DNA from 4 places in the Mesorhizobium huakuii genome. Region 1 is predicted to be linked to each of the others. Evidence: riboswitches for the same ligand, from Rfam matches in the RefSeq annotation. Region 1 holds a riboswitch; each other region holds the start of a gene.
What was found. A riboswitch is a leader RNA that binds a small molecule or an ion and turns the genes downstream of it on or off. The one in region 1 is predicted to bind cobalamin.

Region 1 (7,514 bases):
GTGTTCCAGAAATCCGTGGATGGCAGCATCACGCTCGCAAGCCGCATCCTGCTCTTGCCTTACCGTCTCGGCGCCAGGGCAAACATATGGGCATGGACGCGCGAGCTTGTTCCGCAGGTCGCGGTGGCCGACGGCGTCTTTCTCGGACGCTTTCCCTCGGCAAGCGAGGCCAACGGCTTCGGCACGGTCATCGACCTCGCCGCCGAACTTGAAAGGCCGGCGGGAGCGACGTGCCGCTGGATCAGCTTGCCGATGGTCGACCTGTTGCCGCCGCCCGTGATGATGCGGCAACAGGCGGCCGGCGCGCTGGAGAAAGCGCGCCGCGACGGCACGGTGCTGGTCTGCTGCGCGCTCGGTTTCCAGCGCAGCGCCTGCGTTGTCGCCGAATGGCTGGTGGCGACCGGCAGGGCCAGGACACCGGCCCTGGCCCGCGAGATGCTTAAGGCCGCCGGCCGGCCGGTTCATCTGGTCGAGACCACCGAGCGGGCGGCATCATGACCGGCAATGCCTATCAGGAAAGCACCGATCGCTTCGCTCGCATGCTGATGCGGCAGGCCGCATGGCCGGCGGCGGTTGTCGTGGCCGCGAACGTGCTGGCGCCCTTGGCCGCCTCGGCGCGCGGCGCCTTCGAGACCTTGCCCGCGGCCCTCGCGCTGTCGCTCACTGCCGTGAGCGCGGTCGCCGTGCTGGCGCTGTCGGCTTTGCTGGCATTCGATGCGCTGCTGTTCCGGCTGATGGCCAGCCATGACGACGAGGCTTCCGCTGGTGCCGCGGTGGACGGCATGCTGGCGCGCATGCGCCTGAAACCGCTGCCGTCCTCCACACGTTCGCTGGACGAGCGCATGGCCGGTACGCGCCGTTTGCTGACCAGGCAACGCATAGCCTTTGGCCTGTTTGTGGTGATGCTTTTGGCGGCCGGATTCTGGGCACCGCGATGAGCAAGCTTGCATTAAAGACTTTTACGCTGCTGCAGACGGTAACCTCCGTCGGACTCTCGGCGCTGGCCTGGGTGGTGACCGGGGTGCGCCCGATCTGGAACGGCAGCATGCCGTCGGACCGGCAGCGCATCTACTTCGCGAACCACACCAGCCATGGCGACTTCATCCTCTTGTCGGCGTGCCTCAGCGAAAAGGAGCGCGCGATCACCCATGCCGTGGCAGCCGGCGAGTATTGGGGAAAATCGCGGCTGCGCCGCTTTATCGCCGAGGACATGCTGTCGTCCGTGCTCATCAACCGGCAATGGACGAAGCCCGAGGAAAACCCGATCGAGATCATGCTGTCCGTCCTCGACCAGGGCCACTCGCTGATCCTGTTTCCCGAAGGCACCCGCAACATGACCGAGGAGCCGCTGCTGCCCTTCCGCTCCGGGCTCTACAATTTGTCGATGGCGCGGCCTGAGGTCGAGCTGATCCCGTGCTGGATCGAGAACATGTCGCGCGTGCTGCCCAAGGGCCAGTTCCTGCCGGTGCCGCTTTTGTGCCGCGTCGTCTTCGGCGCGCCGGTGACGGTGGCCCCGGGCGAAGAGCGCCGCGCCTTCCTCGACCGAGCCCACGCCACGCTTCTGGCGCTCAACCCGCGTCCCGAACGAGACGATTGATGCGCCACGACATCTCGATCCTGATCATCGGCCTGCTGGTGGTGCTGACGACTGCCAGCATCGTCGCCGCAATACTTTCGGCGCGGGCGCCGAAGCCGCTCAGTTCGACACTGATCAATCTCACCCAGCGCATCAACGCCTGGTGGGTGATGGTGGCGCTGATGACGGTCGCCTTCTTCTTCGGCCGTTACGGGCTGACCATCCTGTTCGCGCTGATCTCGTTTGCGTCGCTGCGAGAATTCGTGACGCTGACGCATACCCGCCGCAGCGATCATTGGGTGCTGCTTGGCATGTTCGGCATCATCATCCCGTTTCAATACTGGCTGGTGTGGACCGCCTGGTACGGCCTCTTCGTCATCTTCATTCCGGTCTATTGCTTCCTGCTGATGCCGGCCATCACCGCGTTGCATGGCGACACCGAGCGCTTTCTCGAGCGGATCGCCGCGCAGCAATGGGCTGTCATGATCTCGGTCTATTGCGTCAGCCATGTTCCAGCGCTGCTGACGCTCGACGTGCCGGGCTTCGAAGGCCGCAATTTGTTGCTGATCGCCTTCCTGATCATCGTCGTGCAAGGCAGCGACGTACTGCAATACATCTTCGGCAAGCTGTTCGGAAAACACCGTTTCTCGCCGACCGTCTCGCCGTCGAAAACCTGGGAAGGCCTGATCGGCGGGCTGGTGTCGGCAAGCCTGCTCGGCGCGCTTCTGTCGTTCGTGACGCCGTTCTCGCCGCTGCAGGCGGCGTGTGTCGCCTTCGTCGCATGCTCGATGGGTTTTCTGGGCGGGCTGGTCGCCTCGGCCATCAAGCGCGACCAGGGCGTCAAGGACTGGGGGCATCTCATCGAAGGCCATGGCGGCATGATGGACCGTACCGACAGCCTGGTCTTCGCGGCCCCGATCTTCTTTCACATCGTGCGCTATTTCTGGACGGTCTGAACCGGCAAGCTCTGGCCTAGCGCGCTCAGAGCCGGTTTCGCACGACCAGCGTGACGACGAAGAAGGCACCGAGCGAGCTGGTGATGATGCCGATGGGCAGTTCCTGCGGCGGCAGCAGGGTTCGCGCCAGAAGGTCGCTGGCCAGCAACAGCACCGCGCCGAACAACGCGCAGCTGGCGATCAGGCGCAGATGCAAGGGACCGGCCAGCGGCCGCGACAGATGCGGGATCATCAATCCGACAAAGCCGATGACACCGGCGACCGAGACGAGAATTGCCGTCGAAAAGGCGGCAACGAGAAACGTCGTCCTGCGCATCCGCGCCACCGGCACGCCAAGGCTTTCTGCGGCACTTTCACCGGCCAGGAAGGCATCCAGCCTGCGGTGGTTCCACAGCCCGTAAACCGCAATAGCGCCGGCTCCCAAGGCGCCCAGCCAGACATTGTCCCAGCGCGCCAGACCGAGCCCGCCCATCGTCCAGAACAGCACCGAATGGGCGGCGCGCTGGTCGCCGGCAAAGACCAGATAGTTGGTCAGGGCGGTGAACAGGAAGGAGACGGCAAGGCCGGCGAGGATCAGCCGTTCCGGCCCCTGCCCCCGCACCCGCGCGACCAGCAGCAGAACGATGCAGGCGGCCAATATGCCGCCGGTGAACGCGGCGACCGGCAAGGTCCAGATGCCGAAACTGTCGCCGAGGACGGTGATGACGGAAACAGCTCCTGCAGCGGCGCCCGACGACAGGCCGAACAGGAAGGGATCGGCGAGATCGTTGCGGGTCACCGTCTGCAGCAAGGCACCTGTTGTGCCGAGGCCGCCGCCGACACAGACCGCCACGATGGTGCGTGGCAGCCTGAGATCGACGACGATCTTGCCGACCGGGCCCGACACCTGGTGCTCGTTCAACCCGACGGCATGGCCAAGCGAGGCGATGACGTCGGTCAGCGGGATCAGCGTCGAACTATACGCGATCGACAGCAGCACGAGGGCGACGGCCGCCACCGCGCCCGCCACTATCGCCAGCCCGAATGCCTTGTGCCCTGAAAGCGCACCGGATTTATGCCCAGGGGCAAGAAGCATCAGAACGCTTCCGGATGCATCGCCTTGGCGATCTTGGCGATCGCCTCGATGTTCGCCGGTCCAGTTGTCAGTTCGGCATAGCGCAGCGCCACAAAGCGCTCGTTCTTGACCGCGTCCGTTTCCTTCATTGCCGGATGCGCCTTCAGGAGCTCAAGCAATTTCTTGTAGCCGCCGCCGTCCTGGTAATCGAGCAGGATGAGGAATTGCGGATTGCGCGACGCCACGGTTTCCCAGTCCGTATTGCCCCAGCTGGTGTCCATGTCGGCCATGATGTTGTCGCCGCCGGCTGCCGTGATCATGGCGCTGGGGATGGCGAATTTTCCGGCGGTGAACGGCTTGTCCTCACCGGAATCATAGAGGAACACCCGCGTCCCCTTGGCGCTGCCGACCTTGGCGGTGATGTCAGCCAATTGCGCCTTCCAGCCGGAGACAAGCTTTTCCGCGTCCGCCTCCTTGCCAAAAATCTTGGCGAGCTTTTCGACGTCGCCATAGAGCAGGTCCATCGAGGCGGCGGGGCGGTTCTTGTCGAGATGGACGCAGCTCTCGGTCAGCACCAGCGTCTTGATGCCGTGCGGGGCTAGCGTGTCGGGCGTCACGTCACCGCCCGGCTTCATGCCATAGTACCAGCCGGCGAAGAAGAAATCGGGTTCGACTGCGACGAGGTTTTCGAGCGTCGGGTATTTGGGCGCCAGTTCCGGGATGGAGCCCTGTTCGGCCTTGAATTCGGCGCCGACCTTGTACCATCCGGTGATGCCGGTCAGGCCGACAATTGACGGCTGCAGCTTCAGCGCGAAGGCCATCTCGGCCATGTTGAGATCATGGATGACGGCGCGCTTGGGCGGCGCATCGAAGGTCAGCGGTTTGCCGCAGCTATCGACGGTGACGGGGAAGGCGAAGGCTGTTGAGGCCAGCAGCGAGAAGACAAGCGACAGAGCGAGACGTTTCACGGATTTTGCTCCTTGGTTGAACAGTGTCGAATGACGGATGGGTTTCGATCAGGAAGGGGGTGCGGCGCGGTTCGGAACATCGAACACCGTCAGTTCGCGGTCCTCGGTCGGATGGCGCAGGCGAAACACGTCGACGCCGAAAATCTCGCGGATCAGTTTCTGGGTCAGCGCCTTGCGCGGCGCGGCCAGCGCATGCAGCCGGGCTTCGTTCATCACCGCGACCCTGGTGGCGAACGGCGCCACCAGAGCCAGATCGTGCAGCACCGCGATCACCGTCATGCCGAAGCCGGCCACGAGTTCGAGCAGCTCGCCACGGGCGCGCGGGTCGAGATGGTTGGTTGGCTCGTCGAGGAACAGCACTTTCGGTTGCTGTGCGATGGCGCGCGCCAGCTGGGCACGCTGGCGTTCGCCGCCTGACAGCGAGCCGATGGCGCGGCCAAGCAGCGGCAACAGGCCGGTCCGGCGAAGCGCGTCGACGACGATGTCGCGTTCCTCGCTCCTGCACCTCAATCCGGCATGCGGAACGCGGCCAAGCTCGACATAGTCGATCACCGCAAGCCGCGGATCGGGCTGGTCGGTCTGGCCGACGACGGCGATGTGCAGGGCCCGTTCGGCGGTCGAGATCCTGTCCAGACGGCGTCCGCCAAGCTTCACCTCGCCCGCACTTGGCCGGAGCATGCCCGACAGCATGCGCAGCAGCGTGGTCTTGCCGGCGCCATTGGGGCCGATGATGGCGAGACGATCGCCTGATGCCACCGACAGGCTGACCGCATGGACCAGATCCCGGCCGTTCGCCGTCGCGCAGAGGTCGCGGGCTTCGAGAAGCGGCATCGTCATCGGCTGTTGCCCGCAAACTTGCCCGGCCCGGGGATACGGGCCAGCGTCTTGCCCGCCAGTCGCGGCGGACGTTGTCCGGAATTGCACCAGCCGTCAGCGAGCGAGGCGTATAGCCTTGCAAATCGCACGAGATCACCGGCGTCGGCCTCGGCGTCGATGGAGCCGAAAAGATAGGAAGCCTTGCCCGGCGCCTGGAAGGCCACCGTCAGCGGCCGCGCGCAGCCCGCCATGCACTCGACGCCTTCGATCGTGAAGCCATGCGCCACGGCGGGCTGATGATGGGCCGAGAGCCGGGAGCGCAAATCGGCGCACAGGCTTTCGCCCGACCTGATGCCGGTCGGGACGTCACGGCAAAGCGTGCACACGATGATGCGATGATCGATGGAGCCGTCCAACTTTCCGTCACTTTCCAAAACTGGCGACGGAAGGATGTTGGCGAGCCGGCCGACAAGACCGACGTCCACGTTTCCTCCCGGCACACCCCGTCCGGTCAACTCAGTGATGGCAGGTCTCCTGGCTCGCGGGTCTCGGCGCAATCCTGCCTTCCCAGCCTTGCCGGCCAGTGGCATTTCGGATCTTGCTCACCGCTTACAGTTGCGGGGGCAGCCACGGTCTCGACCTTTGAGGGTCTCACCGTGTTCCCTTTTCACCCCTTGCCTTTCGGCGCGGGGACCATCACCGGGCAATCGTAGTTTTGCCCCGGACGCATCGCAACGATTCTTTTCGACTGGTCCTGTCACCATCGTGGCACCAGCAGCCTGCGACCTCGTCAGAGAAGGCGCATACAACATCTCCGTCTGTTATGTAATAACAGAACTGTTAAAGACATATCCTCTGCCGCTGTCAATCCCTTGCCACCACCCTTCGAGTGCCGGAGAAGGTTGCGAACGTAGACAGGGCGGGTTCGCGTGAACCCGCCCTGGATCGGATGGTCTACAGGCAGACGGGCTTACTTCCCCGCCAGCTGCTTGGCGTTCTCCGGCGTGATCGCGGTCGTGTCGACGGTGACCGTCGTATCCACCGAAGTAGCGCAATCGAGCAGGATCTTCTTCGACATCTCGATCGCTTCCTTGGCGCCCGTCGGATAGGTGAAGGTCGCCGCCCAGTCGCCCTTGGCCACCGCCTCGATGCCGCCTGCCGGGCCTGGCAAGCCGTCGGTACCGATGATCTTGACCTGCTTGCCTGCGCCCTTGGCGGCAAGCAACGCGCCGGCCGCCATCATGTCGTTCGAGGCGTAGAGCACCTTGATATCGGGATGCGCCTGGAGCATGGCCGAGAAGGCGGTCTGGGCTTTGTCCGGCACCCAGTCGGCGGCCTGCTCGGCCACGACCTGGATCTTGGCATTCTCCTTGACGCCGTCCTTGAAGCCGTTCAGCCGCTCCACTGCCGGCGTCGAGCTCGGCAAGCCTTCCAGCACCGCCGCCTCGCCGCCGTCCGGCAGCAAGGTCTTGGCGGTGTATTTTCCGGCTTCGAGCGCGATCTTGTAATTGTCGCCGCCGATGAAGGCAGTGTAGTCCTTGCCGGGATCGCCGACCGTCTTGCGGTCGAGCTCGATGACAGGGATGCCGGCATCCATGGCGCGCTTCACTGCCGGCGTCAGCGGTGCCGCCTCGAAGGGCGAGATCAGCAGCAGATCGACTTTCTGGGTGATGAAGTTGTCGACCTGCGAGGTCTGCGTGTTGACGTTGCCGGCGCCGTCGGCGATCTGCAGCGTAAAGCCCGGTACTTCCTTGGCCGCCGCCGTCAGCTCGTCATTGACATGCTGGCGGTAGGGCTCGGCATTGTTCGCCTGCGAAAAGCCGATGATGAACTGGCCGTCCTTGGCGCAGGCCTTGACCAACGGTTCGGCAGCCTGGGCGGCTCCCGCAATGCACAGGCCAGCGCCTGCCAGAAGCATGGCGTGAAGCGCGCGCCTCGTTCCTTGTCTTATGGTTTTCATACTCACTCTCCTCCTCGTCGGGCCGGGGGCCAGACCTTGGTTTGACTTCAACTTGCTGCCGCTTTCCTCCTAACGACCCAAACCCTCGCGGCGGCGAACGAGGGATTGAAGCACTGCGGCCAGCACGATGATCGCGGCGGTCGCGAGCAACTGCATGGCGGGCGTGATGTTGTTGAGCTGCAGG
Region 2 (7,514 bases), 520 kb from region 1:
CGGGCCATCATCATAGGCTGCCGCAGTGCGCACCATGTGGCGCAGCTCCGCCTCGTCGGCGGCCGCCATCACGACAAAGCCCGGCAGGCTTGCCAAGAAGGTGGTGTCGAACGCGCCGCAATGGGTGGCGCCATCGGCGCCGACGAAACCGGCGCGATCGATGGGAAAGCGCACCGGCAGTTTCTGGATCGCGACATCGTGCACGACCTGGTCATAGGCGCGCTGCAGGAAGGTCGAATAGATCGCCGCGAACGGCTTGTAGCCTTCGGTGGCGAGGCCGGCGGCGAAGGTCACCGCATGCTGTTCGGCAATGCCGACATCGAAGGTCCTGGACGGGAAGACTTCGCCGAACAGGTCCAGCCCCGTGCCGCTCGGCATGGCGGCGGTGACGGCGACGATGCGGTCGTCCTCACGGGCCTCCTGGATCAGGCTTTCGGCGAACACCTTGGTGTAGGCCGGTGCGTTGGCCGGTGCCTTGGCCTGTGCGCCGGTGATGACGTCGAACTTGTTGACGCCGTGATATTTGTCGGCGGCGGCTTCCGCCGGCGCGTAGCCCTTGCCCTTCTGGGTGACGACATGGATCAGCACTGGGCCTTCGCCATTGTCGCGGACGTTCTTCAGCACCGGGATCAGATGTTCGAGATTGTGACCATCGATCGGGCCGATGTGGTAGAAGCCGAGCTCTTCGAACAGTGTGCCGCCGGTGACATAGCCGCGTGCATGCTCGACCGCGCGGGTGATCGCGCGATCGGCGCGCTTGCCGAGATAGGACGTCAACTTCTTGCCGAAGTCGCGCAGGCCGGCATAGGCCTTGCCCGAGGCCAGCCGCGCCAGATAGGCGCTCATGGCGCCGGTCGGCGGCGCAATCGACATGTCGTTGTCGTTGAGGATGACGATGAGCCGGGCGTCGAGCGCGCCAGCATTGTTCATCGCCTCATAGGCCATGCCGGCCGACATGGCGCCGTCGCCGATGACGGCGATGACATTGTTGCGGCCGCCGGAGAGGTCGCGGGCGGCGGCCATGCCGAGACCGGCCGAGATCGATGTCGAGGAGTGGGCGGCGCCGAAGGGATCGTACTCGCTCTCGGCACGGCGGGTGAAGCCGGACAGGCCACCTTCCTGACGTAGCGTGCGGATGCGGTCACGCCGGCCGGTCAGGATCTTGTGCGGATAGGCCTGGTGGCCGACATCCCAGATCAGCCGGTCATCCGGCGTGTTGAAGACGTAATGCAGCGCCACCGTCAGTTCGACGACGCCAAGGCCAGCGCCAAGATGGCCGCCGGTGCGCGACACCGCGTCGACCAGTTCGAGGCGAAGCTCGGAAGCCAGTTGCGGCAGCTCGCTCTCGTCAAGCGCGCGCAAATCCGCCGGAATGCGGACCTTGTCGAGAAGCGGCGTATGCGGCGTTGCGTTCACGGGTGCTCAGGCTTTCTGTTCAACGGCGGGATAGGCCGCCGGCCTGCGAAAGTAAATGCGTGTCAGTGACGCGGGCCTGCTCCCAAAAGGACAGTGCGTCGAAACAGTCTATGCCCGCGCTTCCAAGTCCTTGTTTTCATGCATATCGTGGCCCCGAAACCGGGCCGCTTTTGGGCGATATTCATTAGTTTTCCGGCAGCGGAATAAACTCTTCCTCATCTCCAGGAACGATATCGAAGCGGCCCGTCTTCCATTCTTGTTTGGCCTGTTCGATGCGCTCCTTGGACGAGGAGACGAAATTCCACCAGATGTAGCGCTTCGAGCCGAGCGAGGCGCCGCCGAACAGCATGAAATGCGCGCCGCTTTGCGACGATATGATGATCTCGTCACCGGGCCGGAACACCAGCAGTCGCTCGGCCGGAAAGACGTCGCCTGAAATCGAAACCTCGCCTTCCAGTGTGTAGATGGCGCGTTCTTCGGCATCGGCCGGGATTTTCACGCTGGCGCCAGGCGTCAGCCTGAGATCGGCATAGAGCGTCTCGGTATCGGCCCGCACCGGGGAGCGCAGCCCCTGGAAATCGCCGATGACGATGCGGCCGCGGACGCCTTCGGCGTCGATTTCAGGGAGCCGCAAGGCCGCGGTGTTCTCGAACACCGGCGCCACTTCCTCCTTGCCGTCGGGCAGCGCCAGCCATGTCTGCAGGCCGGAGATCGACATCGGCGCGCCGCGCAACTCCTCGGGCGTGCGTTCGGAGTGGACGATGCCGCGGCCGGCGGTCATCAGGTTAACGTCGCCGGGCTGGATCACCATTTCCGTGCCGAGCGAATCGCGATGCCTGATCTTGCCGTCGAACAGATAGGTCACCGTCGACAGGCCGATATGCGGATGCGGACGGACATCCATCGCCTGGCCACCGCGCAGGATCGCCGGGCCCATCCGATCGAAAAAGATGAAGGGCCCGACCAGCCGCCTCTTGGCGGTCGGCAAAGCGCGACGGACCTCGAAGCCGCCAATGTCCTTGGCGTTCGGGATGACCATCAGCTCGATCTGGTCGCTGGCGAAGGCGTCGCCGGCTTCAGGGTCTTTCCCGGGAAAGAAGCTCATGGACTCTCCTTGTCAGCGGTCGTGGACCGCTTTGGCAGCGTCAGGCAAAGCGGATCGCCGCCTTTGCCCGCAGTTTGGCCGCCACCTCTTCGCGATTGCGCGGATGCTGATGGGTTTCGAGTGAATCGAGAAGTTCGCGCGCCGATGCCGCGATGGCCTCGACGGCGTGGTCGAACGCATGCTGGTTCTGTTTCGACGGGCGTGTCGTTCCGCTCAGCTTGCGGACGAACTGAAGGGCCGCGTCGCGCACTTCGTCATTGGTTGCCGGCGGATCAAAATTGAACAGGGTCTTGATGTTTCTGCACATCGCTTCCGTATCTCCTCTTGTCCAAGGCGCCATATCAACGGCGACGAACTCTATCCTCAAACACGATGATGTCCAAAACTCGGTGAACGGCTTGCGCCTCATTCCGCGTCGAGCGGCTCGGTTCCGACCGGCTTGCCGTCGCGCGACAGCCTGATCTTCTCGACCTTGTCCTCGGCGGCCTTCAGCAGCCGATCGCAATGCGCCTTCAGCGCCTCGCCGCGCTCATAGATCTTGATCGACTGGTCGAGCGGCACGTCGCCACGCTCCAGATCATCGACGATCTTTTCCAGTGCGTCGAGTGCCTGCTCGAAGCTCATCGCCTTGACGTCTTCGTTGGTCTCAGCAGCCATCATTCATCCTTTCATCAGTCGCCCGACATGGGCGGCGACCGAAAATGCCAGTCCCTGCAGATCGTAGCCGCCCTCGAGCAGGCTGACGAGCCGGTTGCCGCTGTGGCGCGCGGCGCGCTGCATCAGCTGGCCTGTCGCCCAGTCGAAATCATCCTCGGTCAGATTGATCTCGGCCAGCGGGTCGCGGTGATGCGCGTCGAAACCAGCCGAAATGATGATCAAATCGGGCGCGAAATTGTCGAGCGCCGGCAGCACCCGGGACAGGAAGGCATCGCGAAACACCTCGCCGCCGGTCTGTGGCGCCAGAGGCGCGTTGACGATGTTGCCGGCGCCGGTCTCGTTCTTCGCGCCGGTGCCGGGATAGAGCGGCATCTGGTGCGTCGAGCAATAGAGCACTGAAGGATCGTCCCAGAAAATATCCTGCGTGCCGTTGCCGTGATGGACATCCCAATCGACGACGGCAACGCGCTCGGCGCCATGCTTCTTCTGCGCGTAGCGGGCCGCAATCGCCGCCGTGTTGAAGAAGCAGAAGCCCATCGCGGTGCTCTTTTCGGCATGGTGGCCGGGCGGGCGGGCGGCGACGAAGACATTGTCGGCGCGGCCGGCAAAGACGTCGTCGACGGCAGCGTTGGCGGCGCCGATCGCGGTGATCACCGCCTGCCAGCTCTTTGGGCTCGCGGTGGTGTCGGCATCGATACGGGCAAGGCCCTCTTCGGGAATGGCGGCGCGCACGCGGGCGACGAAATCGGCGGGATGCGCGTAGAGGATGGTCGCTTCATCGCCCTCCGGCGCCTTGACGCGATCAAGCGCAGCAAAGGTCTCGTCATCGAGCACGCGCTCGATGGCGCGCAAGCGGTCCGGCCGCTCGGGGTGACCGGGCGGGGTGATGTGTTCGAGGAAGATCGGATGGGTGTAGAGACGGGTTGTCATGCTCCCTATCTAGTGCCCCGGCGCTGCGATGGCCATGCATTGCGGCTCGATCGCTGGGGAAAATCACGCCTGCGTCCATTGGCGTCGCTGCGGGGATTGGCGCCGCGGCGGCTTCGGCGTAAGGTCGCCGCCACTGCCTGGTGCTCGCCGCAAGCGGGAGAATCGGGAACACGGTTGAATTCCGTGGCGTGCCCAACGCTGTGAGGGGGACCGCGCCGGTAAATGCCACTGTCGATGACGGGAAGGCACCGGACGCGGGTTGATCCCAAGCCAGAAGACCGGCCTGGCAGGCATCGTCATCCGCATGGTCAGGCGGGTGACATCAGAGTGACGTGCGTCCAGTTGGACGCACAAAGTACGCTCTGACGATGTGAAACCATAGCAATCGCAAGGGGACAAGCGATGCCGGAAGATATGACCGCTCCTATGGGCGACGGATTTGACCAAAGGGCGCGCGACGCGGTCTATCGCGCGATGTTCACGCGGCGCGATGTGCGCAGCCATTTCCTGCCCACAGGGCTCGACGACGAGGTGCTGGCACGGCTGCTGCTTGCCGCGCACCATGCGCCATCGGTCGGCTTCATGCAGCCGTGGAATTTCATTGTCATCCGCGATGCCGCGCGACGGGCTGATGTGCGCGACCTGTTCCTGGCCGCGCGCGAACAGGAACTGCCTGAAATCGAGGAAGAACGGCAGGCGCTCTACCGCAAGCTCAAGCTGGAAGGCATCTGCGAAAGCGCCCTCAACATCTGCATCACCTGCGACCGCCGGCGCTCGCAGGGTTCGCCGCTGGGGCGCTGGCACAATCCGGAGATGGATCTCTACAGCACGGTCTGCGCGGTGCAGAATTTCTGGTTGGCAGCGCGCGCCGAAGGCATCGGCGTCGGTTGGGTTAGCATCATTGAACCGCAAGCGCTGAAAAGCCTGCTGTCCATTCCCGAGCATGTAACGCCGATCGCCTATCTCTGCGTTGGCCGGGTTTCCGAGTTCGCACCGAAACCGGACCTTGAAACGCATGGCTGGGGTCGGCGCCTGCCGCTGCCCGAACTGATCATGAGCGAGACCTTTTGCGGGCAAGGCGAGGCACCGCTCAAGTTAGCTGTGGCGCACCTCAACACCGTCGCCTGCGCGCCCGCCGATCAGCGCGTTGCGCCGGCCGTGCCCCAGCGCGAGCCGCCGAAGGAGGCCAGCGCCTTGTCCTTCAATTCCCGGAATTTCGACGACGCCTCGGCCAGCCTGATGTCCCAGGCCGGATCAGGCACCTGGCCGGCGATGGTCTTGAAATAGACCTGCATCAGGCAAGCGATGGCGAAGGGCTCGATAAAGGCCGCCTTGAAGGCCCAGGCGAAGACGATAGCGAGCACGAAGGCCCAGCCGGCGAGTTGGCCGGGCATCATGAATAAAATGGCTGCGGCCGGAGCCAGCATCAGCAGGAAGATGACGAAGGAAACGCCCCACATGATGACCGCCAGCCAGACGGCGTTCTTGACCATGGTCTTGCCGTTCTGGGCATAGAGCACCACGCCCTGACGCGCCGTTTCGAAGGGCGAGGACGAATTGATGCGGATGTTGTAGCCGAGGATGATCTCGTCGACATAGGTCAGCGACAGGCGAATCACCGTGTTGATGAAGGAAACAAGGCCGCTCAGGCCCGGAATGGGCAGGAAAGCGGCGATCCCGCCGAGCAGGCCGGTGATGGCGCGAATGGCGCCCTTGACCAGCTGGTCGACGACGAAAAGGATGTTGGCCTCGGCGAAACGCTCCGTCACGACCTGCCGGGCATAGGCGATCTGGTTCTGGCCGTCGGGGACATCCCGGCCGTCGATCAGATGGACCATGACGGCGATATGGCCGGCCTTGACGACATAGAGAATGTATTCCCGGATCCAGTAGACGGCGATCGAGACAACGCCGAAGCCGACCACGCCGCCCCACAGGGCGAAGGACATCGGTCCATCGGGATCGGTGGAGATATTGCCGACACCATAGCCGACGGAAGCGCCGGTGCCGGTCGCCACGATGTAGGCCAGCGTGATGCCGAAATAGATGATCATGCGAAAGACAATGAAAGGCCAGGTCCGCATCATGATGGACACCGACCTGCCGATCTCGAAATCCCACATGCCCGAATCTCCCCTCAGAGATGGCTGCAGAGGATGCGCTCACCCCGAAGATTGTCAATCGTGAGCAGTGGCCAGCGGAGCGCCCGACGGGGATTTCAGTTCTGTTGCGAAGCTGGTTTTCTGAGCAGGCCCTCGAGCAGCTGCTTGAACGCCGCCACCACTTTTCTCGACGTCGCTTCCGGGTCGTTCGAATTGGCGATCCGCTGCGCTGCCTGGCTGCTCGCACCGTTGATCAGCCGTGCCGCGGTCTCGGGGTCGACGCCCGGGACGACCACCCCTTCCCCCTGCAGCGCGGTCAGATGATCGGTCATTGAACCAACGCAGGCATTGGCATTCGACCATTGTGCCGGATCGCCCAGCACGGCCGGACCGTCCCGGAACATGATGCGCTGGATTTCCGGCTCCAGCGCCATTTCGATATAGGTTGTGCACTCGTCGACGAAATGTTGCCAGCGGGTCGGCGCTCTCGACGCGACCTCATTCACCCTGGCCGCCATCTCGCCGTCGATTTCGGCGATAACCGCTTCCAGCAGTCCCTTCTTGTCGCCGAAGTGGTGATAGAGGGCGCCGCGTGTCAGTCCGGCGGATGCGGTGAAATCATCCATCGACGCCTCAGCATAACCAATCGTGCCAAAGGCCTGGCGGGCCGCGGCGATCAGCTTGGCGCGCGTCTCGGCGATCATTTCCTTGCGGGGTCTGTGCATTTCCGTCTGGTCCTATTCACATACGTTCCGTATGCCAATTGACATACGTCGCGTATGCCCTATCTAATCCTCATACGCTACGTATGTAATTGTCGAACCGGCCTTTGTCGAGGAACCACCATGCAAAACCCCTATTCGGAAATCTTCCGCGCCCCTGGAGCCAAGGGCTTTGCAGCCGCAGGCTTCATGGCGCGCCTGCCGATCGCCATGGCTCCGATCGGCATCGTGGCGATGCTGTCGCAGACGCGCGGCGAATACTGGCTGGCGGGTGCTGTCTCGGCGACATTCGCGCTGGCCAACGCTTTCCTGGCACCGCAAATATCAAGGCTGGTCGACCGCCTGGGCCAGACGCGGGTTGTCGTGCCCACGACAATCATCTCCGTGCTCGCGTTCATCACGCTGATTGCCGCGGCCAATCAGGACTGGCCGACTTGGACATTGTTCGTGTCGGCGCTGCTGGCGGCGGCCATGCCCAGCATGCCGGCCATGGTGCGCGCGCGCTGGACCGAGCTCTTCCGGGGCCGACCGGAGATGAACACCTCATTCGCCTTCGAATCGGCGGCGGACGAACTGGTCTAC
Region 3 (7,514 bases), 2.0 Mb from region 1:
CCACACTGTCCGGCGCAGCGAACGGCGCCGGGATTTCCTCCACCATCGGTGCGGCAAAGCTCTCCTGGTGGTATTTCGTCATGTCGAAGCCGGCGGCCTCCAGCATGCCGCGCACGGCGCGCATGAAAGGGTCCGGACCGCAGCAGAAGATTTCGCGTTCGCGGAAATCGGGCGCCAGCAGCGGCAGCCGGATGGCGTCGATGCGGCCCATATGGCCGTACCAGCCCTCGCGGCTCGACCGCTCCTCGATCATGAAGCCGAGCGACAGGCCGGGCATATGACCGCCGAGCAGTTCAAGCTCCTTGCGGAAGATGATCTCTTCGGCGCGCCGGGCGCAATTGACGAAGCCGACATCTGTCCACGGCGCGCAGTCGTTCAGCCAGCGCAGCATCGACATCATCGGCGTCACGCCGGAACCGGCCGAGATGAACAGATATTTGGCCGCCGGGTGGCTGTGCAGAGAAAAGTCGCCATTCGGCCCATAGGCCTTGACGTGCGAACCGGGCTTCAGGTGATCGAACATCCAGCGCGTGCCGATGCTGCCGGCCTGCGCCTTCACCGTCACCGCGATCGAGAACGGCCGCGACGGTGACGACGACAGCGTATAGGTGCGCATCAGCGGCCCGTCCGGCGTCGGCAGTTCCAGCGTCACGAACTGGCCCGGCTTGTAGCGGAACCAGGTCTGGTTGTCGGAGCGGAAGGTGAAGGTCTTGACGTCAGGCGCTTCGTCGCTGACGCCGATCACTTCCAGCACCTGCAGCCTGTCGTTCCAGGGCGCCATCTGGTCGAGATGGCGATAGAGGCCAAGATCCGTCATCGCATTCATCCCTCAACCTCTCAAGCAACGCTGCGCAGCGCCGGCCTGCCGTCGTCGGCAAGGCGCGGGCCGATGAAGCGCGCATACCAGTCGACAAACTGGATCACGCCGCCCTCGTGCAACTCGGAATAGGGGCCGGGCTCATAGGCCGGCGACAGGATGCCGAAGGCGTTCTCCTCGACGATGCGGCGATCCTGGTCGTTGGTCTCGGTCCAGACATGGGTGAGCTCGGCAAGATCGTAGTCGACACCTTCGACCGCATCCTTGTGGACCAGCCATTTGGTCGTCACCGCCGTTTCCGTCGCGCTGATCGGCAGCACGCGGAAGGTGACGGCATGGTCGATGAGGATATGGTTCCAGGTCGTCGGGTAGTGATAGTGCATCAACGTACCGATGCGGTCGGCCGACACGCTGTCGGAGAGGTTCTTCTTCACCGCCCGCTTGCCGGTCATCGTGTAGCTGACCGCGTCGCGCAGCAGCGGCGCCCTTGTGGCGCGGAATTGCCCGGCCGGGTCGATGCGGAACTTGCTCGGCAGGCCGGCCGCCTCGCATTTGGCCCAGTGCGCCAGCATCTCCGGATCGCTGTCGGCGCCTTGCACGCCGGTCACCGTCGGGGCTTCCGGGAAGGTCTTGCACAGTTCCGGGTGATTGCCGGCGCAATGGTAGCACTCGCGGTTGTTTTCCCAGACGAGCTTCCAGTTGCCCTTCTCGACGATCGTGCTCTCGAAGGCGATCTTTGCTTCGCTCAAGCGGTGCGGCTTGAGATAGGGTTCGATCATCGCCCGCATCGGCGCGAAGTCCGCCGCCTCCTTGGCCAGGCAGATGAAGATGTAGCCGGCCACGCTTTCGCAGGCGACCGGCTTCAGGCCGAACTGGCTCTTGTCGAAACCATCTGCCATCTGGCGGGCAAACAGTAACCTTCCGTCCAGCTCATAGGTCCACTGGTGATAGGGACAGACCAGCTTGGCGGCCATACCCTTGTCGGTGTTGCAGACGCGGCTGCCGCGATGGCGGCAGGAATTGTGGAAGGCATTGATCTTGCCCTGCTGATCGCGCACCAGCACGACCGGATAGTCGCCGATCTGCACGGTGATGAAACTGCCGGGCTTCGGCAGTTCGCAATCATGGCCGATGAACAGCCAGTCGCGATACCAGATCAGCTCCATGTCGAGCTTGAAGAAATCGGGATCCGTGTAGAAGGGCTGCTCGAGTGAGAAACCCTCTCTGCGGCTGTTCAAGAGCCTCAGCATATCGTTGCGCGCATCCATGTCCTGTCCTCTTCGTTCAAGGACTGACTATGGTGGTGATTGAGGAAGGATCGACCGCACGCCGGCTCGCGCCGGATATGCAGCATCCGCCTCTTGACCGCCCACCGCGATCAGTCGAGTTCAACTATCTCGGGCTGGTTTCCGGGCTCTGGAGTGTCCTTGCGGACGGTCGCGACACCTTCCCAGGCTTTCGCCCAGTGGTCTCCCGTTGCGACTTGAACTCCACCACCGTTGCGGGGGCAGCGCCGGACTTTGACCGGCTTCCCAATTCTCCGCCCCGTCGTCACGAAGCGGCACCTGAGATGGCCTGATCTAATCACGACAGCGGATGCGACATCGGCATGAAAGCGACATCGCATCCATGTGGCGCGACACGCATGCGAAACGATCGGGTCAAGGCGGCAGTCACGAAAATCGTCGCGGTCACGGCTGTACCTGCTGTCAGAATCGACCCGGAACGGGCGCTAAAAAGGTTAACGGTATCGAAAAGTAACTATTAGCAGATTCTAAAATCGAACCGAACGGTTCGTTTCTGTTGACGGTGCGTGCAGGACGGTGTGAACGCTGAGGCTCCGATACAGTTGGTGATCGCAGCGCTGGTTTGCCTAACAGTTTGATATCAAAAACAAAAATATATGGCCAGGAAGGCCTTGGCACAATTTCAAGTGGTGGATTCTTGGTCCACACGGAACAACTTCGTGATTGGAAACGGCTGGCTGGCTTTCCCACATCGGGGCTGTCCGAACGACGCGATTTTAATCCCAAGACACGCCGCTAGACGGACAGAAAAATACTGGAGTGCCCAAAATGAAAAAGATTGTTCTCACTGCCGCTGCCCTTCTGGCCATTTCCGGCAGCGCCTTCGCTGGTAGCGACCACTATGGTTCGAATGCCGCTGCAGCCGCGGCTGTCGACAGCCAGCACACCGCTTCGACCAAGAAGTCGGAACCGGCTGCTCAGGCGCCTGTTCAGGGTGCTGACCGCAACCTCTTCGGCAACAACTAACAGCCGATCCCGGCCAATGGCGGGTTTTTCGCCCGCCGCTCCGGCCGACCTCAAGAAATTCAGGAGACCTAACATGAACAAGTTCATCATTGCTGCCGCCGCCGTTCTGGCCATCTCCGGCAGCGCTTTCGCCGGCAGCGACAACTATGGCTCCACCGGCGCCAACCAGGCTGCCGCTGCTTCGAACGACAGTTCGTACACCGCTTCGATCAAGAAGTCGGCTCCGGCCACTCAGGCGCCTGCTCAGCAGGGCGCTGACCGCAACCTTTTCGGCAACAACTAACAACCGGTTCGCAGCGGGACGGCGGGCATACCCGCTGTCCCGGCGAAATCCAGAAATTCAGGAGACTTGAAATGAAGAAGATCATCCTTGCCGCCGCCGCCGTTCTGGCCATCTCCGGCAGTGCCTTCGCCGGCAGTGACAATTATGGCTCCAATGCCGCCAACCAGCCTGCGGCGACCTCGGTTGACAACTCGCGTACGGCTTCGATCCGCGGCAACGGCTCGCCCGTCTACAAGCTGCTCAATTCGTCGGGCGACGCGCAGAAGTCCGCGCCTCAGGGCAGCGACCGGAACCTCTTCGGCAACCACTAACAGCCGAAGCTAATTTTCCAAAAAGAGCGGCGGGCCTGGCCCGCCGCTCTTTTTTCGATCCGAAGCCTCAGGCCGCCTTTGCTTCCGGCTTTTGCAGCGCGAAGGAATGTCCGTCCGCATCGAAGATATGCAGGTCCTCGGCATTGGCGCTCAGCCGCAATGTCGAACCGCGCTTGACCTCGACATTGCCGGGCAGCTTGGTCACCAGCGGCAGGTCGGCACGGCCGATGTCGACATAGACCAGCTGGACCTCGCCGAGCTGCTCGACATAGTCGACCGTTCCCTCGAACAGATAGTCCGCGCCGGTGGCGACCATGAGGTCTTCCGGCCGCACGCCGAAGCTTACCGCCGCACCCTTCGCCGAGGCTGGCGTCGAGATCGGCACGGTCGCCTTGCGCCCGCCGACATGGCTGACGACAGTCGGGTTTCCGGTCTTGTCGATGGTCGCCGGCAGGATGTTCATGGCCGGCGAGCCGATGAACTGGGCAACGAACAGATTGCCGGGCTTCTTGTAGAGGTCCATCGGCGTGCCGACCTGTTCGATATGGCCGTCCTTAAGCACCACGATGCGGTCGGCCAGAGTCATTGCCTCGACCTGGTCGTGGGTGACGTAGATCATGGTCGTGGCGGGCATCGATTCCTTCAGCTTGGCGATCTCGATGCGGGTGGCAACGCGCAGGGCGGCGTCAAGGTTCGACAGCGGCTCGTCGAACAGGAACACTTTCGGATTGCGCACGATGGCGCGGCCGATGGCGACGCGCTGGCGCTGCCCGCCCGACATCGCCTTGGGCAGCCGGTCGAGATATTTGGTCAATTGCAGGATTTCCGCCGCCTGGCGCACACGCCGGTCGATCTCGGCCTTGTTCTCCTTGCCGATCTTCATCGAGAACGCCATGTTGTCGTAGACCGTCATGTGCGGATAGAGCGCATAGGACTGGAACACCATGGCGATGCCGCGCTTGGACGGCGGCACGTCGTTGACGACCTCACCGGCGATCTTGAGTTCGCCGGAGGTGATTTCCTCGAGCCCGGCGATCGACCGCAGCAAGGTCGACTTGCCGCAGCCCGACGGGCCGACGAAGACGATGAACTCGCCCGATTTGATATCGAGGTCGATGCCGTGGAGAATGTGCAGGTTGCCGTAGGATTTCTTCACTTGTCTCAGATTGACATCGGCCATTGGTTTCCTCCCAGTGATGTCTCAAAAACTCAGTCGATCCGTCCGAACCAGGCGCCGTAACCGCCGAGCTCGACCGAACCGGTGCTTGCCTGCCCGGAAAACCCGTGTCCCGGCAAAGGTTGCAGGGATCGGTTGCCAAGGTCAACCTTGGCCGGCTTGGCACCGAGGTTGAAGACACAGACGACCTGCTCATTGCCGGCGCGGCGCGTGAAGGCGACGGTGTCGCCCTCGCTTTCGATGAAGGTGATGTCGCCCTTGGCCAGAGCCGGATGGGCGCGGCGGAAGGTCAGGAAGCGCCGATAGTGCTCGAGCAGCGAAGCCTGGTCACCCTGCTGGACATTGACCGCCTGCGCCAGATGCTTGGCCGGCACCGGAAGCCAGGGCTTTGCCTGGGAGAAGCCGCCATTCTTGGCGTCGCCATCCCATACCATCGGCGTGCGGCAGCCGTCGCGGCCCTTGAATTCCGGCCAGAAGCGGATGCCATAGGGATCCTGCAGATCCTCGAAACGCAGTTCGGCTTCGCCGAGCCCGAGCTCTTCGCCCTGATAGATGCAGACCGAGCCGCGCAAGGACATCAGCAGCGCCGAGATGACCTTGAGATAGGCGATCAGGTCGGCTTCGCCGGCCGCCCAGCGCGAGGCCGGGCGCATCACGTCGTGGTTGGAAAACGCCCAGCACGACCAGCCGTCGCTGGCGACCTTGCCGAAGGCTTCCAGCACCGAGCGGACCTTGGCCGCGCTGATCTTTTCCGGCGCCAGGAAATCGAAGGAATAGCACATATGCACGCGCTTGCCTCCGGCGGTGTAGGCCGCCACGACTTCCAGCCCGCGCTGTGAATCGCCGACCTCGCCGACAGCGGCGGTCGCCGGATATTCGTCAAGCAGGGCGCGGAAGCGTTCGAGGAAACCGAGGTTTTCCGGTCGGCTCTTGTCGTAGATATGGTCCTGGTAATTGTAGGGATTGACCGCCGGCGCGGTCTGGTCGTTGCGCTCTTCCGGCGGCAGCGGCGGATTGTTCTCCAGGCACTGGCTGTGGAAATAGAAATTGATCGTGTCGAGGCGGAAGCCGTCGACGCCGCGTTCTAGCCAGAAGCGGGTGACATCGAGCAGCGCGTCCTGGACTTCGCGGTTGTGGAAGTTGAGGTCGGGCTGCTCGGCCAGGAAATTATGCAGATAATATTGCTGGCGGCTGGTGTCCCACTGCCAAGCCGAGCCGCCGAAGATCGACAGCCAGTTGTTGGGCGGCGTGCCGTCGGGCCTGGCGTCTGCCCAGACATACCAGTCCGCCTTGGGATTGCTGCGGCTTGACCGGCTTTCCTTGAACCAGGGATGGCTGTCGGCGGTATGCGACAGCACTTCGTCGATCATCACCTTGAGGCCGAGCCTGTGCGCCTCCGCCGTCAGCGCATCGAAATCCGCCAGCGTGCCGAACATCGGATCGACGTCGCAATAGTCCGAGACGTCGTAGCCGAAATCCTTCATAGGCGACTTGAAGAAGGGCGAGATCCAGATGGCGTCCGCGCCGAGTGCGGCGATGTAGGGAAGCCTGCCGATAATGCCCTTGAGGTCGCCGATGCCGTCGCCGTTCGAATCCTGGTAGCTGCGCGGATAGATCTGGTAGATCACCGCGCCTCGCCACCAGTCGCGGTCGATGGCGAGGTCAGGGTTCGAACTGGCTTTCAAAGCGGATTGCATTGTCTCAGCCTCCTTTCACCGAACCGGCAAGCAGCCCGCGGACGAAATAGCGCTGCAGCGAGAAGAACACGATCAGCGGCACGATGATGGTCACGAAGGCCGAGGTCGTCAGGATCTCCCAATCGCCGCCGCGTGAGCCAAGCAGTGCGTTGAGCTTGGCCGTCAGCACGATCTGGTCTGCTTCCGTACCAAGGAAAACCATCGCCACCAAGAGATCGTTCCATACCCACAGGAACTGGAAGATGGCGAAGGAGGCCAGCACCGGGAAGGACAGCGGCAGCACGATCTTGACGAAGATCTCGAAATCGCTGGCGCCGTCGATGCGCGCCGATTCCATGATTTCGCGCGGCAGGCCGGCGATGTAGCTCCTGAGCAGATAGATGGCGAAGGGCAGGCCGAAACCGGTATGCGCCAGCCAGATGCCGAGATAGGTTTTCGACGGTACGCCGAAGAACGTGCCGACGCCGTTGTAGAGTTTCAACAGCGGGATCAGCGACATCTGCAACGGCACCACCAGGAGGCCGATGATCACCGCGATCAGCAGCGCCCTGCCGGGGAAACGCATCCAGGCCAGTGCGTAGGCGGCAAAGGCGGCGATCAGGATCGGAATGACGGTCGCCGGAATGGTGACCGTCAGCGAATTCATGAACGAGCGGCCGATGCCTTCGGAAAACAGCACGGTCTTGTAGTTGTCGGGGGTGAATTTCGGCGGCGCCGACGAGGCATAGTAAACGCGCTGCCCGCGGTCGCCTTCGAACGCCTTGGGCGAAGCCATGACGAAGCTGCCGTCGGCGTTGAGCTGCAAGGTCACGCCGTCGCCGAGATCGGCCGACGTGCCGGCGGGATACTGGGTCGGTGCAGCCGACTTGACGCCGAAGGCGCTGATGTTGCGCTTGGCGCCGTCGCCGAAGATGTTGCCCTCGAGGACGAACTTGCCGTCCTTCTGGACTTGCGTC
Region 4 (7,514 bases), 1.7 Mb from region 1:
ACTGAAACTCTACCACGTCGCCGATTATCTGCTTATCGTGCTGTTCGCGGTGGTCTCGGTCGTCGTTATTCTGGCCTAACCTCACCCCTCGTGAGTTCGCTCTCGAAGGGGAGGATGGGAGCCGGGCTACAACAGGTTCGCGCCTTTCCTCTCCCCCGTCGATCGGGGGAGAGGTGGCTCGGCGAAGCCGAGACGGAGTGGGGGTCGACCAGCTCGGCAGTCGCGTTTTCGCACCCGCCGGGTCGCGCTTGCCTGTCTGAGACCGCGCGTTCGATAACCGCCTTCCCCCAATCCGTCGCTGCTTCGCAGCGCCACCTTCCCCCTCCGGAGGGAAAGGAAGGGAGCCCCGCTGGGAGCGTTTGGCGACCTGACTTGAACGCTTACCCACAAAGGGGACAACAGATCTCAAAACTCGATCCCCTGCTGCGCTTTCACGCCCGCCGAAAAATGGTGCTTGGTCACGCCCATCTCGGTGACCAGATCAGCGGCCTCGACCAGCGCCGGCTTGGCGTTGCGGCCGGTGACGACGACATGCAGGCCTTCGCGCCGCGCTTTCAGCGCCGCAACCACCTTTTCGAGATCGAGATAGTCGTAGCGCAGCGCGATGTTGAGCTCGTCGAGCACGACTAGGCTGATCGACGGATCGGCGATCAACTCCAGCGCCTTGGCCCAGGCAGCCTCGGCCGCCGCGATGTCGCGCTTCAGATCCTGCGTCTCCCAGGTAAAACCCTCGCCCATTGCATGCCAGACGACGCGGTCGCCGAAGGCAGCAAACGCATCCTTCTCGCCGGTGTGCCACTTGCCCTTGATGAACTGGACGACGCCGACGCGCTTGCCATAGCCGAGCATTCTGAGCGCCAGGCCGAAGGCGGCCGTGGTCTTGCCCTTACCCGGGCCGGTGTTGACAATGAGCAGCCCCTTCTCGACCGTCTTGCTGGCCACCTCGGCGTCCTGCACCGCCTTGCGCTTGGCCATCTTGGCGCGGTGGCGCTCCTCGTCCTTATTGTCGATGTCGGTCATGTCATTTCACCTTGAGCGGCAGCCCCGCCACCATCAGCAGCACCGTATCGGCAATCGCCGCGACCTGCTGGTTGAGCCTTCCGGCATCATCGCGAAAACGGCGCGCCAAGGCATTGTCCGGCACGATGCCTTGCCCGACTTCGTTGGACACCACGAACCAGGGCCCGCGTGGCCGTGACAGCACATCCGCCAGCCGCCGGCATTCGGCTCCAACGTCGTGATCGGCCAGCATGTGATTGGTCAGCCACAGTGTCAGGCAGTCGACCAGCACCGGCTGGTTGTCGGGCAAGGCCTCGAGCGCGCCGGCGAGATCGAGCGGTGCGTCGATAGTCATCCAGCCCTCGCCGCGCCGCGAGCGGTGCAGCGCGATGCGCTCGCGCATTTCGCTGTCGTAGGCCTCAGCCGTGGCGATATAGGCCCATGGTGACGGCAACGCCGTCGCCAGGGTTTCGGCATGCGCGCTCTTGCCGGAGCGCGCGCCGCCGATGATGAACGTCAGCTTGTTGCGATCAGGCAAAGCTGTCGCGCAGGCTGGTCGCGGTGCCGGTGAAGCGTCCGCGCACCACGCCGACGACGGCGCCGAGCACCAGCCAGAACACCAGGTTGGTCACCGTCACCGCCACCACGAACTGGTGATGCAACCCTTCCGGAATCGCCGTCTCGAAGCTGTCGGGCTGTGGCGCGCCGACGATGTGCGGGGCAACGATCAGCGCCACGGCAAGGATGGCGAGCGGCAGTGACTTGCGGAACGCGATCAGGCCGAGACCAGCCGCGGTTGCCGCCACCGTTGCCCACCACCAGATCTGGCGCGGCAAGAGATCGGCCGCCGGCATGGCCGGCAGTTCCGGCGGTAGGCCGAGACCAGGCGCCAGCGTGAACACGGCAAAGCCGGCCAGGCCCCAGAATACGCCCTGGCGCCAATTGCCGATGCCGCCGGCGAATTCCGAAACCGCGACCAGGATCAGCGCGAAGCCGATGCCGGTGACGATATTGGCAAGCACGCTGAAGGCGAAACGCTCGAAACCGTCTGCCGGCGCCCAACCCTCGTCTTTCGCCGGAGCAGTCACTTCAGCCGGGGCCGGCGCCGCAGTGCTCATGGCATTCCCCGCCGGGGCGGCCGTACTCATGGCAGTGGTATCCGCCGCGGCCGGGGCCGCGGCATGGTCGTGCTTATGGCCGCCGCCGGCCTGTTCGTAGACTTCCGCCTTCAGGATCAGCGGCACAGTGGCATAGGCCTGCATGCAGGCGAGGATGACGCCGGCCACGAGCCCTGCGATCGCCGCGATGAACACGACGTTGCGAAACAGGTTCATGATGTCAGATCCTGGTCAGTGGCAGGGAAACGCCATCGAATGGCGATAGTCGTGAGCCGCATTGTGGACCGCATCGATATGCGAAAAGCCGACAAAGCCCATCACGAAAATGCCGAGCAGCGCGGCGAGCGCCAGCTGCATGAAGCGCGACTGCGAGGAGACGGAGGCGCCGAGGGAGACGGAAGCGGTATTCATATCTTGTCCTTTCACCCTCCACCCGAGGGCCTGTCAGTTTTGCCGTCGTCGGCAGGTCTCCTGGCTCGCGGATCAGCGCCCTTCTCCACCTTCCCGAAGACGAATCTTCAGTGGCATATGGAGAGGACTACCGCACACAGTTGCGGGGGCAGCCACGGCATTGGGCAAGAATTTCGCCCGCACCGCATTCCCTCTTGGCTCCAAAACGGAACCGACGACTGCATGACTATAGGGAAAATCACGACACGCGGCAAACCAAATTCCGCCGGCAAACAGCGCGATTGCGCCATGCCGTCGCGAGGCGCGACAATTGACAATTCTCCTGGCCGGGTGTCGGCTGGCATCTTCACTGGAAGCCAGCCATGCAGCCCATTGCCAGCGAGCGCGCCCCCTACAACGGCCTGACCCAGGCCGAACCGACGCTGCCTTCATCGGCCTATTGGGATGAAGCAGCCTATCAGCGGGATCTCGATGCCATCTGGTACAAAAACTGGCTGCTCGTCTGCCGCGAGGCCGATCTCGCCCAGCCGCTTGCCTTCCGCCGATTCCGCATCGGCACGCAGGACATCATCGTGCTGCGCGACGACACCGGCGCGCTGCGCGCCTTCCACAACACCTGCCGGCATCGCGGCTCGCAGCTTTGCCAGGAGAGCGAGGGCCGGCTGAAGGCGCGGCTGATCACGTGCCCCTACCACGCCTGGTCCTATTCGCTGCGCGGCGACCTCGTGCGCGTGCCGTCGAAATCGTTGCCTGATGGTTTCGACAAGGCCGACCATCCGCTCTACCGCGTCGCGCTCTCGGTGTGGCGTGGTTTCGTCTTCATCAATCTGCAGGAGGATGCGGCGGGCTCCGCGCAGGCCTCCTTCGACCCGGCCTCCGGCAATCTCGGCAACTGGCCGCTGGAAACGCTGGTCTCAGGCCATGTGCTGCGCAAGGTGATGCACTGCAACTGGAAGATTTTTTGGGAAAACTTCAACGAGTGCCTGCACTGTCCGGGCGTGCACAAGGACCTGTCACGGCTGGTGCCGATCTACGGCCGCGCCTGATGAGCCGGCACGATGACCCCGAATGGACGCGCCATGCCGACAATGACGCGCCGGAATTTTCCGGCGGCCTGCGCGCCGGGGCCGAGACCTGGTCGCGCGACGGCAAGACGCATGGGCCGGTCTTCTCAGGCCTGACGCCAGCCGAACGCGCCGCCGGCCAGACCTACGCCACCAGCCTGCCCTCGATGTTCATCGTCGGTCATGTCGACTATGTCAGGACCGTGCGCCTTGTGCCGCTCGGCCCGGAGCAAACCGAACTTGTCGCCGAATGGCTGTTTACCCCCGAGGCCCTGGCCACGACCGACATCGACAACATCGTCGCCTTTGGCACGCAGGTGCTGGAAGAGGATGCGGCGATCTGCGAGGTCAACCAGAGGGGCCTGCGTTCGATGCGTCACACCGCCGGCGTGCTGATGCCCGAAGAGTACGACTTGCACCGCTTCCACAACTGGGTGCGCGAGCAGCACGCGGCGCTTTCTGCCTGATCCTCACAGGGACTTCGGCAGGTAGCGCCACGTGACAAACCCGCAAACCGCCGCCAGCAGCCCGAGCGTGACGAACACCGAGCCCAGTCCAAAGAAGGCCAGCACCACCGAATAGACCAGCGGCGGCGTCAGCTCGGAAAAGTCGAGATAGGTGCGGTAGACTGCCGCCATCTGCGCCCGCTCATAGGAGCGCACCGAGCGCATGAAGGCGGTCGAACCCAGCGCATCGAGCGCGATGGTGAAGAAGGCGCCACACAGCAGGAAAGTGCCGGTGAGCAGCGGCACGCTCTCCCCGACAGCACCCGCCGCCAGAAGCATTGCCGACATGGCGAAATAGGCAAATGTCATGGTGCGCCGGCCGCCAAAGCGTTGTCCGGCCTTGCCCCAGAAGATCGCCATGAACAACAGCGCGTTGCCGGCCGAAACCAGAAGACCGCCGGCCAGCTTGCCCTCGCCGGTGATCACCATGAACAGCGGCCCATAGACGAAGAACGTCGTCCAGAAACAGGAGCGGCCGAAGGCGATCAGCCAGGCAAGCCTCAATCTGGGCTGCGCGACGAAGCGGCCGATATTGGCGAGCGGATTGGCCGGCCGTGTCTTGCCGGGCCGGATCGAAGGGTTGTCGCCAAGCCGATAGGTCCAGAACAGCGCCAATAGCGCCAGCGCGAACACCGCCACCGCACCATGCGCGGCATAGATGCCGAAGCGCGTGTAGAGGAAGATGCCGAGCGTCGGCCCGCCGGTCCAGGCGAGCATCGACCACGCCATGCGCAGCGATTCGGCCTGCATGAAGTCGGTCTTGCGGATGTGGTCCATGATGTAGAGGTTGAGCGTGATCGAGAGCGCACTAGCGCCCATCACACGGCACAGCATGCCGGCCAGTTGCCCGGCCAGCGTGTGGGTAACGAAGAACAGCGAGCCTATTGCAAGGAGGCAGGCGCCTGCCGTGTAGACCCAGCGCCGGGCAAAGCGGCGGATCAGCATCGGCATGAACAAGGTCACGGACAGGCCGAGCAGCGCCACGATGGTGTAGAGGATCGAGACGATCTGCTCATTGTGCAGAATCTCGTAGGCCTGGATCGGGATGACACTCGACACCGTGGCGCGGGCGAAGGATTCGACCGCGTAGAGCGAGGCGAAGGTGCGCGCATCCGCGGCCTTGAGGGCCGGAAGCCAGATCGGATGGCGGACATGGGTGGACATTGCTTCCCCAAAGCAGAATCACCGGCCAAATCTGCCGTGGTCGTTCCCGGACGATTAAGAGGAAACCGACGTGTAACCGGCGAAAAGCGAAACCGGTCAAAGGCTTCCCGGCTCTGGCCTAAAGCGGCGCTTGATCCGATGCCCCGGCCTTCTTCTGTCCCGTCCAACCGTGATAGTCCTCAGGCGGGGCTGAATCAGATCGCGAGACCATGACCATCCATACGCCGACCGCACCCGTTCCGGAGCCATCAAAGCGCATCGTCGCCATCGACATTGTGCGCGGCATCGCGCTGCTGGCCATGGCGAGCTACCATTTCACCTGGGATCTGGAATTCTTCGGCTACACCGATCCAGGCCTCACCGCTTTTGGCTGGTGGAAGATCTACGCACGCTGCATCGCCTCGACTTTCCTGTTCCTGGTCGGCGTCAGCCTGTACCTGGCTCACGGCCAGCAAATCCGCTGGAACGGTTTTTGGAAGCGCTTTGCAATGGTTGCCGGTGCCGCGGTCGCCATTTCGGTGGTCACCCGCATCGCGACGCCGGACGGATTCATCTTCTTCGGCATCCTGCATGAGATCGCGCTCGCCAGCCTGCTCGGCCTCGCCTTCCTGTGGCTGCCGGCCCTGCTGACGCTTGTCGTTGCCGCGCTCGTGATCGCTGCGCCCGTCTATCTGCGCTTCGAGGCCCTGGACCATCCCTGGCTATGGTGGATCGGCCTATCGGCGACCAATCCACGATCCAACGACTATGTGCCGCTGTTTCCATGGTTCGGCGCGGTGCTTATCGGCATCGGCGTGGCGAAACTCACTTCCGCCTCCGGCCTGCGAGCGCGTCTGGCGAGCCTTGCGCCCGGCCGCTGGGCCAATCCGCTGCTCTTCATCGGCCGCCACAGCCTCGCCTTCTACCTGATCCACCAGCCGTTGCTGATCGGCTGCGTCTGGCTGTTTTCGCAAGTCATGCCCGCCCAGGTCGAAACCCCGCAAGTCAATTTCCTGAAAACCTGCCAGCGCTCATGCGAGCAGACGCGCAACGCAACCTTCTGCACCAGCTATTGCAGTTGCATACTGACGACGATCGAGGGCGAGGCCACGCTTGATCGGCTTGAGAACAACGACCAGAGTGCGGAATTCCGGGCGCATCTGGGCGATCTGGCCGCCAGCTGCACGGCCCAGACCGAGGACAAGATGGACGAGGGAGGAACTCAATGACCGAACCCCAGCCGAAGCCCGGGGTGATACCGTGGCCGCCGGTGATCTATATCACCGCCATCGCCATCAGCGTCGCCCTCGGTCTTTTCTATCCCCTGCCCTGGATCGGCGACCTTCTCGGCGACCTCCTGTTCGCCGCCGGCTGGGTGGCACTGTTCGGCGTCGCGGCACTCTGGTTCACTGCCATCCGTACCATGATCAGGGCCAGGACAACGCTTAACCCCAACGCAGTGCCGGATCACCTCGTCACCACAGGTCCTTTCGGCATCACCCGCAACCCGATGTATCTCGCCAACACGCTGCTGTTGATCGGCGTCGCCTTTGTCTCGGGGATCGTCTGGTTCCTGCCGCTGGCGTTCATCGCCGCCTTCGTCACGCAGAAGGTCGCCATCGAGGGCGAGGAAAAGGTGCTGGCGGCGAAGTTCGGCAAGAAATACCGCGACTACGCCAAACGCGTGCGCCGCTGGATTTGAACAGCGTTACGTGTTGACGCCGAGCTCCACCAGCCGCTCGACGCAGGATTCCTCGGCCTGGTCGAGTTCGGCGAGCGTCTCCTCGAGGTCGCGGCGCTTTTGCCGGAGATCCTCGCGCTTTTCCTCGATGCGCTTGATCATCAGCTTGAGTTGACCGACCTCGCCCGGCGGCTCCTTGTACATCTGGATGATTTCGCGGATTTCGTTGATCGAGAAGCCGAGCCTTTTGCCGCGCATGATTTGCCGGATGAGATGGCGGTCGGACGGGCGAAACAGCCGCGTGCGGCCACGCCGCACCGGTTGCACCAGCCCCTCATCCTCATAGAAGCGCAGCGTCCGCGTCGACACGTCGAATTCGCGGGTCAGTTCGGTGATCGAATAATATTCCCGCATTGTCGCTCCATGCCGGAAGCCTGGGCAACACCACGCGGCGTCGCCTTCTGTCCCGAACCAAACCCTTGCCCGCCGGAATCGACATGGCCCCCGCGCGAGCCTCGCACGGCATTTACGTAAAAGTCAATTGAGCAGGGCCCACACCCCAAGGCAATCGCATCGGCTTAACGTGCGTGAG

Region 2: it holds a riboswitch for cobalamin, as region 1 does, so the genes downstream of both, bluB (5,6-dimethylbenzimidazole synthase) here and HB778_RS26195 (DUF1636 family protein) in region 1, are expected to answer to the same signal.
Region 3: it holds a riboswitch for cobalamin, as region 1 does, so the genes downstream of both, HB778_RS17155 (aromatic ring-hydroxylating oxygenase subunit alpha) here and HB778_RS26195 (DUF1636 family protein) in region 1, are expected to answer to the same signal.
Region 4: it holds a riboswitch for cobalamin, as region 1 does, so the genes downstream of both, HB778_RS00220 (CbtB domain-containing protein) here and HB778_RS26195 (DUF1636 family protein) in region 1, are expected to answer to the same signal.

What each region holds. Positions count from the first base shown of each region.
Region 1 covers NZ_CP050296.1:5,427,271-5,434,784, reverse strand. Annotated here, with positions in the region: gene HB778_RS26230 (phosphatase PAP2/dual specificity phosphatase family protein) at 1-498, shown strand, start outside; gene HB778_RS26225 (hypothetical protein) at 495-938, shown strand; gene HB778_RS26220 (lysophospholipid acyltransferase family protein) at 935-1,597, shown strand; gene HB778_RS26215 (phosphatidate cytidylyltransferase) at 1,597-2,532, shown strand; gene HB778_RS26210 (FecCD family ABC transporter permease) at 2,558-3,607, opposite strand; gene HB778_RS26205 (ABC transporter substrate-binding protein) at 3,607-4,554, opposite strand; gene HB778_RS26200 (ABC transporter ATP-binding protein) at 4,603-5,391, opposite strand; gene HB778_RS26195 (DUF1636 family protein) at 5,388-5,855, opposite strand; cobalamin riboswitch at 5,878-6,083, opposite strand; gene HB778_RS26190 (substrate-binding domain-containing protein) at 6,341-7,330, opposite strand; gene HB778_RS26185 (ABC transporter permease) at 7,400-7,514, opposite strand, start outside.
Region 2 covers NZ_CP050296.1:4,912,062-4,919,575, reverse strand. Annotated here, with positions in the region: gene dxs (1-deoxy-D-xylulose-5-phosphate synthase) at 1-1,416, opposite strand, end outside; gene HB778_RS23650 (pirin family protein) at 1,601-2,521, opposite strand; gene HB778_RS23645 (DUF2277 domain-containing protein) at 2,562-2,828, opposite strand; gene HB778_RS23640 (exodeoxyribonuclease VII small subunit) at 2,927-3,178, opposite strand; gene HB778_RS23635 (histone deacetylase family protein) at 3,182-4,108, opposite strand; cobalamin riboswitch at 4,230-4,409, shown strand; partial or broken gene bluB (5,6-dimethylbenzimidazole synthase) at 4,511-5,092, shown strand; gene HB778_RS23625 (hypothetical protein) at 5,248-6,231, opposite strand; gene HB778_RS23620 (TetR/AcrR family transcriptional regulator) at 6,327-6,935, opposite strand; gene HB778_RS23615 (MFS transporter) at 7,056-7,514, shown strand, end outside.
Region 3 covers NZ_CP050296.1:3,450,306-3,457,819, forward strand. Annotated here, with positions in the region: gene HB778_RS17150 (hybrid-cluster NAD(P)-dependent oxidoreductase) at 1-817, opposite strand, end outside; gene HB778_RS17155 (aromatic ring-hydroxylating oxygenase subunit alpha) at 838-2,085, opposite strand; cobalamin riboswitch at 2,201-2,401, opposite strand; gene HB778_RS17160 (DUF680 domain-containing protein) at 2,893-3,090, shown strand; gene HB778_RS17165 (DUF680 domain-containing protein) at 3,164-3,373, shown strand; gene HB778_RS17170 (DUF680 domain-containing protein) at 3,445-3,684, shown strand; gene HB778_RS17175 (ABC transporter ATP-binding protein) at 3,752-4,864, opposite strand; gene HB778_RS17180 (alpha-glucosidase family protein) at 4,894-6,558, opposite strand; gene HB778_RS17185 (carbohydrate ABC transporter permease) at 6,563-7,514, opposite strand, start outside.
Region 4 covers NZ_CP050296.1:44,373-51,886, forward strand. Annotated here, with positions in the region: gene cbiB (adenosylcobinamide-phosphate synthase CbiB) at 1-79, shown strand, start outside; gene cobO (cob(I)yrinic acid a,c-diamide adenosyltransferase) at 406-1,020, opposite strand; gene cobU (bifunctional adenosylcobinamide kinase/adenosylcobinamide-phosphate guanylyltransferase) at 1,022-1,537, opposite strand; gene HB778_RS00215 (CbtA family protein) at 1,530-2,333, opposite strand; gene HB778_RS00220 (CbtB domain-containing protein) at 2,349-2,528, opposite strand; cobalamin riboswitch at 2,562-2,759, opposite strand; gene HB778_RS42695 (aromatic ring-hydroxylating oxygenase subunit alpha) at 2,891-3,574, shown strand; gene HB778_RS42700 (SRPBCC family protein) at 3,574-4,059, shown strand; gene HB778_RS00230 (MFS transporter) at 4,063-5,262, opposite strand; gene HB778_RS00235 (heparan-alpha-glucosaminide N-acetyltransferase) at 5,472-6,470, shown strand; gene HB778_RS00240 (methyltransferase family protein) at 6,467-6,943, shown strand; gene HB778_RS00245 (MerR family transcriptional regulator) at 6,950-7,336, opposite strand.